3 regions of the Neobacillus sp. NPDC093182 genome follow, and region 1 is predicted to be linked to each of the others. Evidence: riboswitches for the same ligand, from Rfam matches in the RefSeq annotation. Region 1 holds a riboswitch; each other region holds the start of a gene.
What was found. A riboswitch is a leader RNA that binds a small molecule or an ion and turns the genes downstream of it on or off. The one in region 1 is predicted to bind S-adenosylmethionine.
Positions count from the first base shown of each region.

Region 2: linked by a shared signal. The riboswitch ahead of ACIQAA_RS31395 (phosphoadenylyl-sulfate reductase) and the one ahead of ACIQAA_RS07855 (methionine ABC transporter ATP-binding protein) in region 1 are both predicted to bind S-adenosylmethionine.
Region 3: linked by a shared signal. The riboswitch ahead of metK (methionine adenosyltransferase) and the one ahead of ACIQAA_RS07855 (methionine ABC transporter ATP-binding protein) in region 1 are both predicted to bind S-adenosylmethionine.

Region 1 covers NZ_JBIVOI010000003.1:82,249-86,485, forward strand. Annotated here, with positions in the region: gene ACIQAA_RS07840 (hypothetical protein) at 1-182, shown strand, start outside; gene ACIQAA_RS07845 (CBO0543 family protein) at 240-698, opposite strand; gene ACIQAA_RS07850 (hypothetical protein) at 940-1,134, shown strand; SAM riboswitch class I at 1,366-1,465, shown strand; SAM riboswitch class I at 1,540-1,646, shown strand; gene ACIQAA_RS07855 (methionine ABC transporter ATP-binding protein) at 1,754-2,785, shown strand; gene ACIQAA_RS07860 (methionine ABC transporter permease) at 2,775-3,425, shown strand; gene ACIQAA_RS07865 (MetQ/NlpA family ABC transporter substrate-binding protein) at 3,444-4,237, shown strand, end outside.
Region 2 covers NZ_JBIVOI010000029.1:26,128-30,364, reverse strand. Annotated here, with positions in the region: gene sat (sulfate adenylyltransferase) at 1-634, opposite strand, end outside; gene ACIQAA_RS31400 (sulfate permease) at 749-1,807, opposite strand; gene ACIQAA_RS31395 (phosphoadenylyl-sulfate reductase) at 1,823-2,539, opposite strand; SAM riboswitch class I at 2,609-2,710, opposite strand; gene ACIQAA_RS31390 (anthranilate phosphoribosyltransferase) at 2,857-3,888, opposite strand; gene cobA (uroporphyrinogen-III C-methyltransferase) at 3,872-4,237, opposite strand, start outside.
Region 3 covers NZ_JBIVOI010000001.1:842,353-846,589, forward strand. Annotated here, with positions in the region: gene asnB (asparagine synthase (glutamine-hydrolyzing)) at 1-88, opposite strand, end outside; gene metK (methionine adenosyltransferase) at 297-1,496, opposite strand; SAM riboswitch class I at 1,699-1,837, opposite strand; gene pckA (phosphoenolpyruvate carboxykinase (ATP)) at 2,055-3,641, shown strand; gene ACIQAA_RS04400 (DUF2584 domain-containing protein) at 3,681-3,923, opposite strand; gene ACIQAA_RS04405 (alpha/beta hydrolase family protein) at 3,965-4,237, opposite strand, start outside.

The sequences.
Region 1 (4,237 bases):
CATTAGGAATGGTGCTGTATGGTTTTCTGTACGACGTCTTCCCTGCTGAATGGGGTCTGCTGCTGTCATCTGGATTATTCCTGGGTGTAGTCCTTGCTCTCTTAAGACCAACCGTCATACGAAGGGTTCATCCGGAGCTTGCAGCGGAAAAAACATTGAAGGAAAGAGCGGAAGCATTTTGATGAGGTTTAAATGTTCGTTACAGATGAGGTTGGGCTCAGTTGATTCCAACCTCATCTTTATTTACCTATTTTTATCATTCTCCTAACCATCCTTAAATGAGCAACCAAGATGAGAAAAACGAAGGGATAGAGGCAGATAGAATACCAGAGCTTCCAGCCTGTATAGTTGAAAAAATGAGTCCTTTCAACAATAAATTCGATAATGGAGGATCCTGCTGTCCATGCAAGGATATAAAAGAGTTTCTGTTGATTTGTCCCTTTAAAGGGATAATAGTTTAAGAACAAAATACTGACCGGAATAAAATAAAGGAATTCAGCAACAAACCCCAGCCATTGAAATCCTTCACCAAAGTATCCGTACAAATGGTATTTAAAGACGAGAACCAAATCTACATTAATACCAAAAACCAACGCAAAAAGACTCGTTGTATACAATTCAATTTTACTCAATCTCTTTGGAACTAGGAATGCAATGATAACAAGAATAAAAAAGAATATAAATACCAGCTTCCACATAGATGGATTGTCTCCTTCAAAAGCAACTAATTAAAAGTTATACTTTCCAAATCCTTACATATATAGTCACATATTAATCACCACCTAAATAACGTGTCAAAAGAACTACTCCTTCCGTCTACAGGAAAGGATTAAATTTCCAAAAGAATGGTTATTTGGAACTAATTTATTATTCTGGTAAATAAATAACTCCCTTTATGAATACTAATGAATTAACCCCCAAGAAAGGAGTGAGTATGCAATGAGTGTATTAGACCGCAGTCCTTTTTTATACTTCTTATGTATCCTTGCTGGTTTTGCCTTATTAAGAGTACCGCTAACTGGATTTTTTGCACCGCTTAGTCCGTTAGTTCTCCTAATTGGTGTCTTAACTGTCCTTTTATTCTCACTTGTGTTAATCATCCAAGGGGTACTTAGTTTGGTGAAAAGAAGATAGTCGTTAAAAGATCAAGGAAGAGAGCGAAAATACTCGCTCTCTTTTCTCTTTTTTTGTTTTACCGGAGGCCTGCGGTAATTTTTTTTTTTTTTTTGGAAATGCCTATCTGTAAGCATTGAAAGCGATTTAAGTCTAAACGATTAATCATTATTTTAAAAAGGGGATTTGACTTTTGACTATTCCTACAGTAGATTAATTAACAAGTTCAAAAAATGAATAAAGTAAAAATACTTCTTATCAAGAGAGGTTGAGGGACTGGCCCTATGACACCTCGGCAGCGGAATCTATGATTCTGTGCCAAATCCAGCAAGTGCGACTTGATAGATAAGAAGAGGCCCAATGATTTTTTTCAATTTGCCCTCTTCTTTTTCAAGAAGAGGTTTTTTATTTTTAATTGAATAATATTTCTTATCCAGAGAGGTTGAGGGACTGGCCCTATGACACCTCGGCAGCGGAATCTATTCGGAGACTGTGCCAAATCCAGCAAGCGCAAAATGCTTGGGAGATAAGAAGAGCTTACTGCTTTGCTTTGCATCGGCATGCCCTCTTCTTGTTTCCAAGAAGAGGGTTTTTTATTTTACCAAAAACGGGACACTTCCCAAAAAAGGAGTTACATACCATGATCGAATTTCAGAAACTTAAAAAGGTTTATGAAAGTGGCGGACAGCAGGTTGCTGCATTGAATGGAATTGATTTGAAGATTAATAAGGGAGAGATTTTCGGAGTGATCGGGTTTAGCGGTGCCGGTAAAAGTTCACTTATCCGCTGTGTAAACTTACTAGAGCGTCCAACCTCTGGAAAGGTAATCGTCGATGGTCATGACCTCACATCTATGTCTGTCAGAGAAGTCCGTGAGATTAAGAAAAATATTGGAATGGTTTTTCAGCACTTTAATCTATTAAACTCAAAAACAGTGTTTTCCAACGTGGCAATGCCCCTGACACTTGCCAAAGTTCCCAAGGATGCGATTAAAAAGCGCGTTCAGGAATTACTAGAATTTGTCGGGTTAGCAGACAAAGCGGACTATTATCCTGACCAGCTTTCAGGCGGACAAAAGCAGCGAATTGGCATTGCAAGAGCCTTGGCAACACAGCCATCCATTCTACTTTGCGATGAGGCCACATCTGCACTCGATCCACAGACAACCAGCTCCATTTTACAGCTGTTGAAAAAAATCAATAAGGAATACAACATAACCATTCTAATCATTACCCATGAAATGGCGGTCATCAGAGAAATATGCGACCGAGTGGCGGTGATTGAAGCGGGTAAAATTATCGAAGAAGGCACGGTGTTTAACGTCTTTTCATCTCCTAAAACGGAGACGGCAAAGAACTTTGTAAGCTCCGTCATGAACGACCATATCCCTGATTCTATAAAAGATATCATTCAAAAACATGACGGAATGCAAAAGGTTTTCCGAATCAATTTTGTAGGCAGCTCAGCCGGGCAGCCTCTGCTCTCCGAACTTGCCAAGCAGTTTGATATTCATATTAATGTATTGTTCGGAACCATTACTGAGCTTCAAGGCACACCGTTTGGAAACTTAATTGTTGAGTTCCAAGGCTCTGACAAAGAAGTCATCCGTGCATTAACCTATATTAACCAGAAGAAAATCAGCATAAAGGAAGTGACAGCACATGCTAGTTAACTCAGAGCAAATTATTTCTGCTTTAATTGAAACGGTCCAAATGGTCGCTTTCTCACTCTTGTTCTCAACCATCCTTGGACTGCCGCTGGGAATCTTGCTCGTCGTAACACGGAAAGGCCATCTGCTTCAGAATCTGCCGTTTTTTAATGTATTGAATGGAATTATTAATATTTTTCGATCCGTTCCGTTCATTATTTTATTGGTTGCCATGATCCCCGTGACAAGGTTGATTGTTGGAACTTCAATTGGAACAGCAGCAGCAGTTGTTCCTCTCGTGTTCTATGCAGGACCCTATATTGCTAGATTGATAGAGAATTCCTTACTAGAGGTTGATCCTGGTGTCATTGAAGCAGCAGAGGCAATGGGCGCAACCCCATGGCAAATTATTAGTAAATTTCTAATTCCAGAAGCACTCAGCTCACTAGTTCTTGCCCTTACCATTGCGACCATCGGTCTTGTTGGGGCGTCGGCAATGGCTGGCGCAGTCGGCGGCGGTGGAATTGGGGATTTGGCCATTACATATGGCTACCAGCGTTTTGATACTGTCACGATGATGATTACAGTGGGAATTCTGATTGTGATCGTACAAGGTCTACAGTCATTTGGAAATATAGCAGCAAAAAAAATCAGACGAAGATAACCTAGGAGGAAAACGACTATGAAAAAACTTTTACTATCCATCATTATTATTACATTAGCGATTATTGGCGCTGGCTGCGCTGAAAAAACATCAGAGGTTAAAGAATCAACTACCGTTAAGCTTGGTGTTAGCGGAACCGATACACGTATTTGGGATTTTGTAGCGAAAAAAGCAGAAAAAGAGGGAATCAATATCGAAATCGTTTCATTCTCCGATTACGTTGCTCCCAACACAGCTCTTGCAGAAGGAGAAATAGATGTTAATGCATTCCAAACCGTTGCCTATTTTGATGTATTTATTAAAGAACACAAATTAGACCTAGTGCCAATCGCGACTACCGTCCTTGCCCCAATGGGAATATACTCTGAAAAATACAAAGATGTCAAAGACATTCCGGATGGTGCAAAAATTGCCGTTCCGAACGATGCATCCAATCAAGGCCGTGCATTATTACTTCTTCAAGAAGCTGGACTCATTGAATTACCAGAAGATTTCGACCCAAATGGTAATCTTACGCAAATTAAAAATAACCCTAAAAACATTGAATTTGTCGCAGTTGTACCAGCGCAAACACCAAGAGCATTGCCAGACGTTGCCGCTTCTGTGATCAATAACGGGATTGCTGGTGATGCAGGTCTTAGCCCATTAGAAGATGCGATTTTCCATGAAAGTGAAACTGCTACCCCTTACCTTAATATTATTGCTGTCCAAGCAAAAGACAAAGACAACAAAACATATAAGAGATTAGCAGAACTTTACCAATCTGAAGATACAGCAAAATTTATTGAAAAAGAGTACAAGGGCAACATGAT
Region 2 (4,237 bases), on a different contig from region 1:
CAACTGTTTCAAGTGCTGCTTTTTGAATGTACTCATGTGCACGGTGAATAGGATTTCTTGTTTGGAAACCGACAACTGTTTTCCAGCCTTTTTCTTCAAACAATGCACGTGTTTCTTTCGGCTCGAACCAAACATCGCCGAAGATTCCTTTTTCAGGCTTTTTAACTAACACTACTTCACCGGCCACATAGACAGGTCCTCTTTCATACAGACGCTTAACTCCTGGATGAGCAGTTTCTAGTGTTTTATAAATCTCAACGGCTTCCTTGTCTAAATTCGGTTCATACCATTCTGAAACGGTAATAACCCCATATACCTCTTTATTGTAAACAAGCTTTATTTTCTCCCCCACTTCAAGTGTTGCTGCTGTTTCATAAGAAACCGGAAGTGTAACAGGAATAGACCAAATCGTATTGTCTGCAAGGCGCATGTTCTCTACGACATTTTCATAATCTGCTTTTCCAAGAAAACCGGTTAGTGGACTAAATAACCCAACACCGATCAACTCAAGGTCACTTAAGGCAATGGCGTCGATTTCGAGTTCTTTTACAATGGATGTTACATCATAGTTTGGATCAAATGCTTGGATTAGTTTACCTCCATGAGGTGCTGGTAAAAATGACAACAGAATCATACCTTTCTTTTTTGAATTTACGTTATTTTATTAAAAATCCTCTAAATTAGAGATTTATATCAGCGATAAAGAATTTATCGTTGAAATCAAAAATGTTTTAGCGAAGCGAACAAACTACTTTTCTGCTGCTTCTACGACTGGTTGATTCGACCTTTTCATCAATGACGACACTCCAAATACGGAGATTAAAACACCTGCCATTGCTACAATCGGATAAAAGTTATGTTCAATCAGCAATTGGATAAGTGTATAAGAAAGCACCATAGATAAAACAGGTGACACAATCCAAACCGTAAGAAGCTGAACCACTATACCTTTTTTTAAGACAGACTTGCCTTGTTTGGCAAAGCCAATGCCGATAATTGAAGATGTTGTGATTTGTGTCAGTGGTACAGGAATGCCGAAAACAGAGGCGACAGTAACAATCGCTGCTCCTGTTCCAGAAATGACACAGCCCTCTTCCAGACGAAGCGTGGTAATTTTCTTCCCATTTGTTTCAAGAACACGATGACCTAACAGAATGGCACCAGCTGCTACAAAAAGCCCGCCCCAGAAAATACCGGCACTTGTCGACATGATATCAGCCCCGACTAGCGGTCCCACTGCATTGGCAACATTGTTCATCCCCGCTGAGAAAGCTTCAAATAACCCCATACATACGACAAGAACAGAAAGGATTGGAATGGCTTTCGGCGCTTCCATCCAACGTTTCAACGTTTTATTTTTTAATAGATTCGCAGCTAGAATCGCAATCACGAATGCCGCAAAAGGAGTAAGCAGCCAAAAAAACATAATCCATGCAAGGTTACTCACAAACACAGATTGATAGACAATTCCAGCCCCTACTACTGATCCTACTGCTACTTCACTGGTGGAAAGTGGTATCCCGAATATATTCGCTAAAAATAAAGACAGCGCAGCTGATGCTAAAACGATGAGAGCGATTGGTACGGTAAAAGTGCTGTTTGGTACAATTCCGCTGCCAATGGTTTTTACTACTTCACCGCCGCCAAGCCAAGCCCCAAAGAACACGGTAATACCGCATAGTAACAGTGCCAGCTTTTTCTTCACCACTCCTGCTCCGTAAGAAATTCCCATCGAAGCAGCTGCACCACTTGCACCAATATTAATTGCAAAAAATAACCCTATCGTAACTGCTATAATTGTGAGCAAACTAAAAGCCCCCTTTTAGGATGTGTGTAAGCCACACTCCGTTTTGCCACTTCCCGCCCAGCGCCCTGCACGTGAATCACCATCTGCCGTAACAGGCTGTGTACAAGGGAAACAGCCGATACTAGGGTAATTTTGATCATGTAAGGTATTGTAAGGGATATCTTTTTCCTTGATATAGTCCCAAACTTCGTCCCATGTCCAGTGAATAAGCGGACAGATTTTAATATTCTGAAACTTATCATCTTTATTAAGAAATTGAGTGTTTGCTCTAGTGGGTGATTGTTCTCGGCGAAGCCCTGAGATCCAAGCTTGTTTTGCCGTCAGCGTCTCCCTTAATGGAATGACTTTACGGATATTACAGCATTGGTTAGGCTCCCTCTTCCATAGTGCTGACCCATATTGCTCGCGTTGTTCATCTAATGTCAGCTTTGGGAGTTTTCGCTCAATATTTAGTGAAGGAAAACGCTCTTCGATTTTGTTAATTACCTCATACGTTTCCGGAAAGTGTAAGCCAGTATCTAAGAATACAATATGCGCGTCTGGCTTAACCTGCTGGATAAGGTCGATTAATACAATCGCTTCAGCTCCAAAGCTCGAAGCATACACAATTTGGTCTTCTGGATACGAGTTGTATGCCCACTCTAATACCGATTTTGCTCCCTTTGTTTTATCCTCAATAGAGAAATGATCGGATATTTGGTTCAAGTTTTCATATGTTACCGGTGTAGCCATTACTATAAACCTCCTCTGTTTATCAAAAAAGCCTTCCCGAAAAGGAAAGGCATCTCACGATAGTTTAACGCCTTATCTCCCAAAATGAAGATCATTTTGCTGGAATTAGCACCTTGCACAGCAGGTTGCCGGGCTTCATAGGACCAGTCCCTCAGCCTCTCTTGATAAGTATTTTGTATTTGATGAAATTAATCCTACCATACCAATAGGTTTTATGTAAATGAGTAAAACAAAAATTTTGAAAAATAAATTTTCTACCATTTTATTCCATTCGCCAAGAAAAAAAACGCCCTGGACGCAATACCGTCTAGAACGCATTAGTTAGACATCACTTTCCATTTTTCTAATTGACTTAAACCTCGTTGATCCGTTAGTTGTTGTTTTGCGATCTCTATTCCTTCTCCTATGTCATTTACTGCACCAAACAGGTGATACCTTATGCCAGTATTAAATAGCACTTGATTGTAATAGGGCTGGAGTGATGCAGATTGTTCCCCGCTGAGAATCGCCAGCGTAATGTCAGACTGTTCTTGTACAGACAGCTTGATATCTTTATCTAACTCGTGCACCAACAGGCCGTATTCCTCCGGTTTTACGATGGAAGATTCAATCTTATTGTCTGTTATTTTGTAAATAAAGCTGTTGCGGTGAACAGGCAAATCCTCAGAGCCTTCCGTTCCTTGAACGACATAGACATTTTTAAAGGAAAGCTCTTTAAACATAGGTGCAATTTTGTTAATCGCTGTCCGATGATATGCACCCATCATCAGAGATTCTGCATTAGCTAGATTTAATAACTTCTCTACTGTATTAAAAAGAGTTCTCACCCCCAGCTCTTTGCGGATTCCTCGCAGCTTTCCTAAACTAGAGCAATATTCCTCTGTGTTTGCAAAAGCAATTCCTGCTTCTTGGATTGTTTCTGCCAATCTTTGCGGCGGTTGAGAAACATTAATACCTAATTGTAAAAGAATATCCTTGAGCGCTGTTCCATATTTCGGCGGCAGTGAATCGCTGCCATGTAAAAACACTGGAAACCCGTATTCAGCCATCAAAATGGCAGCAGGAATAGTCCCCGTAAAGGAATTCCTTCCATTATACGGACTGGCTAGATCAATAATAGACCGGTTTGACACTTCAAGTTTATTGCTAACATCCTGATAGGCAAGCACAAACGCCAGCAATTCCTCCGGCGATTCCGTTTTCAAGCGGAGCGCAATCAGATAGGCAGCAATTTGGGCATCTGTTGCCTTGCCGCTAATAATCGTTTGAGCGACTTCTTTTGTTTGTTGATAGTCTAAGTCTTTCGACCCTCTTTTTCCTCTTGCGACTTCTTTAAGCCATTGTTGCATAGCTTTCCGCCTTCCCCTCTGCTTCTAGTAAACTTATTTTATCACGGAAGGTGACAACTTCTCCAACAACGATCATAGCAGGATTTTGAATACCTTCTTTTTTAACCACGCTGACAATTGAGCTTAGTGTTCCTGTAACGGTTCGCTGCGCCAGAGTTGTTCCCTGCTGAATGATCGCAACTGGAGTATTTTCCTTTTTTCCATGCTTCATTAATTCCTCGCAAATATACGGGAGGTTTGTGATTCCCATATAAATTGCCAGTGTGTCAACACCTGTAGCTAGGCTCTTCCAATTAATGTCGGTTGGTTTCCCCTTCGGCTTATGCCCCGTGACGACAGCAAAAGAGCT
Region 3 (4,237 bases), on a different contig from region 1:
TAATATCGTTCATATTTTTGAATTGTTGTTTTTGATCATCACGATAGTTTTGTGCCTTGTCGTGTACACAACCAATAAAACCACACATTATGTACGTCACCTACTCCAATCTAAATATCCAAACTTAAAAAACATACTCTCCTATCCTACCACTATTCATATAAAAATGTCAGTGTGAAAGGTAGGAAAATTCAGGTACAAATAGTTTTCACCTAAACACATTGCCCTAAACTTAGACGACGAAATCAAAAAGAGAGTTACATTAAAAATGCAACTCCCCTGTACATTGGGTTTAATTAAATATTTGCTTGTTGACGTAATGTGTCTGCTTTATCTGTACGCTCCCAAGGAAGGTCAACATCTGTACGGCCGAAATGACCATATGCTGCAGTTTGTTTATAGATTGGGCGACGAAGATTTAACATGTTAATGATTCCAGCTGGGCGAAGGTCAAAGTTTTTACTAACTAGATTGACTAAAACTTCTTCGCTTACTTTTCCAGTCCCAAATGTGTCAATGGAAATGGAAACAGGTCTTGCAACACCAATTGCATAGGCAAGCTGCACTTCAACCTTATCTGCAAGTCCTGCTGCTACAATATTCTTCGCAACATAACGAGCTGCATAGGCTGCAGAACGGTCAACTTTTGTAGGATCTTTACCAGAGAATGCGCCGCCGCCGTGACGAGCATATCCGCCATACGTATCAACAATAATTTTACGTCCAGTTAGACCAGCATCCCCTTGAGGTCCACCGATAACAAAACGACCTGTAGGATTAATGAAATACTTTGTATTTTCATCAATTAGTTCTTTCGGAACAACTGGATTAATAACATACTCTTTTACATTACGTTGGATTTGCTCTAACGTAATTTCGGGATGGTGCTGTGTTGAAATAACAATCGTATCAATACGGACAGGTTTGTCGTTCTCATCGTATTCTACCGTTACTTGTGTCTTTCCATCCGGACGCAGGTAAGGAAGAATTTCCTCTTTACGAACCTCAGTTAAACGACGTGCAAGCTTGTGAGCTAATGAAATTGGTAGAGGCATTAGTTCTTTCGTTTCGTTACATGCAAACCCAAACATTAAACCTTGGTCTCCTGCCCCAATAGCTTCAATTTCTTCATCAGACATTTGCCCTTCACGTGCTTCAAGTGCCTGATCGACCCCCATCGCAATGTCTGGAGACTGCTCACCTATAGAGGTAATAACACCACATGTTTCGGAATCAAAGCCATACTTAGCACGATTGTACCCAATTCCTTTAATTGTTTCACGAACGATCTTTGGAATATCAACGTAAGTAGATGTAGTGATTTCACCTGCCACTAAGACTAATCCAGTTGTAACGGACGTTTCAGCAGCAACCCGAGCATTTGCATCCTTTGCTAAAATCGCATCTAGAATCGAATCAGAAATTTGGTCACAGATTTTATCTGGATGACCTTCCGTAACTGACTCAGAAGTGAACAAACGACGTTTTGTTGACATCTGATTTCCTCCTATATTATGAGATAAATCAAGGTTCATATGAAGGTTACAGGTATACTTCTAGAACCACTGAAATTGATACGGTACTCATTCCCTTAGTATGAAATAAACAAAGGATTTTTATTAGCAGCTCTTTTGATAAAAGGTCTTATACAAAACAAAAAACCTTACCACATGAGGAAAGGTTGTTCCGGTCCTTTCACTCTTATCGTTCAAGGTCAAAACCTTGCGTCAGATTAGCACCTTCGCACTTGAGAAAATGATAACTACGTAATCATCTTCTCATAAAGCAGGTTGCTGGGTTTCATAGGGCCTGTCCCTCCACCAGCTCAGGATAAGAGAGTATCCGTTCAAATTAGTATCATACTTGAACCTCTCGAACATTGTCAATGAATTTGCTAGCAAATTAAGGATAATTATATGAAATTTTTCCATTTTAAATTTATACTTAATAATACAACCCAAATTCACCAATTAGTATAGACTATTCGATTAAATGTGTTATACTTTTTATGAATATATCGAATATTAAAAACTTGAAAAGGAAGGTTCGTTCTGATGAATTCAGTACATGTCCCAAATGAATTAAACCAATTGCTGGAAGACAGTCATGTGCATATTCAAATGTCTGTTCCTCAATTAGTGGAAAAAATACTATCTAGAAATGAAGGAAAACTAACCTCAACTGGTGCGATCAGTGTATCAACAGGTAAATATACTGGAAGATCTCCTCAAGACAAATTTATTGTAATGGAAGAATCCATTAAGGATAAAATTGATTGGGGTAATTTAAATCAGCCCATTTCAGAAGAAGTTTTTAATAACCTCTATCAAAAAGTTTTAGAATACTTAAAAGAAAAAAATGAAATCTTTGTTTTTAAAGGATTTGCAGGGGCTGATAAAAAGACCCAATTGCCGATTCAAATTGTGAATGAATTTGCTTGGCATAATCTATTCGCCCATCAACTATTTATTCGTCCTAGTGAAGAAGAATTGCTGACACATAAACCTGGTTTCACGGTCATTTCTGCTCCAAACTTTAAAGCAAATCCTGTAGTAGATGGAACAAAGTCTGAAACCTTTATTATTATCTCATTCGAAAAACGAACGATATTAATCGGCGGAACAGAATATGCTGGCGAAATGAAAAAGTCGATTTTTTCAATCATGAACTACCTATTACCTGAAAATAATATTTTCTCTATGCACTGCTCTGCTAATATAGGTGTGGAAGGTGATGTTGCTCTGTTCTTCGGTCTTTCTGGGACAGGTAAAACCACTTTATCAGCAGACCCCAAACGCCGTTTAATTGGTGATGATGAACATGGCTGGTCTTCTAATGGCGTTTTTAATATTGAAGGCGGATGCTATGCAAAAACAATTAATCTTTCCAGGGAAAAAGAACCGCAAATTTTTGATGCCATCCATTTTGGTTCTGTATTAGAAAATGTTGTTCTCAATCCCGATACAAGAATTGCAGATTATGACGATGCAACTCTAACTGAAAATACAAGGGCTGCTTATCCGATGCACGCCATTGAAAATATAGTTGAACCGAGCATTGCGGGTCACCCGAATACCATTGTCTTTTTAACCGCCGATGCATTTGGGGTATTGCCTCCAATCTCGAAGTTAACAAAAGAGCAGGCAATGTATCATTTCTTGAGTGGTTATACATCCAAGTTAGCCGGAACCGAGCGTGGTGTTACATCTCCAGAAGCGACCTTCTCCACCTGCTTTGGCGCACCATTCCTGCCTTTACCTGCAACACGTTATGCAGAAATGCTTGGTGAAAAGATTCTTGAGCATAATGCAAATGTCTTTCTTGTTAATACTGGCTGGACTGGCGGAGAATACGGAGTGGGGAGCCGCATGAAGTTATCCTATACACGAGCAATGATTCAGGCTGCACTTGAAGGGGAACTAAACAATGTCGAAACAGTAAAAGACGATATTTTTGGACTAAATATTCCACTCCATATTGCAGGTGTACCTGATGAGGTTCTTCAACCAAGCAAAACTTGGGATGACCCACAAGCCTATGAGAAGAAAGCAAAAGATTTAGCGGCTAAATTCCGTGAAAACTTTAAAAAATTCACCAGAGTTGATTCAGAAATTGAAGAAAAAGGCGGACCAATTGCCTAAATAGAGAAAGCCCTTATCGTATTTCGATAAGGGCCTTTACTAATTTGTAGAATTTAGTGAAATTAATTGGTAAGTTAACCAAGTGCGGTTTTCTTGCCATTCTACTTTTTTAATGACAGCTGTCCCGTTCGTGTCGCTTTCAATGGTTTTTCTCACGTCAATGGGAATATCAATCGGATAAAGTCGATAGCCTTCTTTTTCTAAAACAAAACGATTTTCTTCGATTCTTGTTTCTCTGCCTTTTGTTACGATCATCGTATTTAACTCAAGAGGCATACCCATATGTACCCAACTCCTCTGTGATTGGACTTACTTTTATTTTATCATCTTTTGATTTGACATTTCATCCACTTCGTTAAATCTTTCACGATTTTTCTGTTTACTACGGGAGGAAAGTAATGGGTAAACTCATCAAAGTACCAGCACTCCACCGGCTTATTTAACATCTTGAGTCTTCTTTCTAGTCTGTAGGCATGCTCTACCGATACATTCTGATCATTTACTCCATGAATGATTAAAACAGGTGCTAAAAGCTTTTCGAGCTCATAAAGGGGAGTTCGCTCTTTATATCGTTCAGGATATTTTCCAGGTGTACC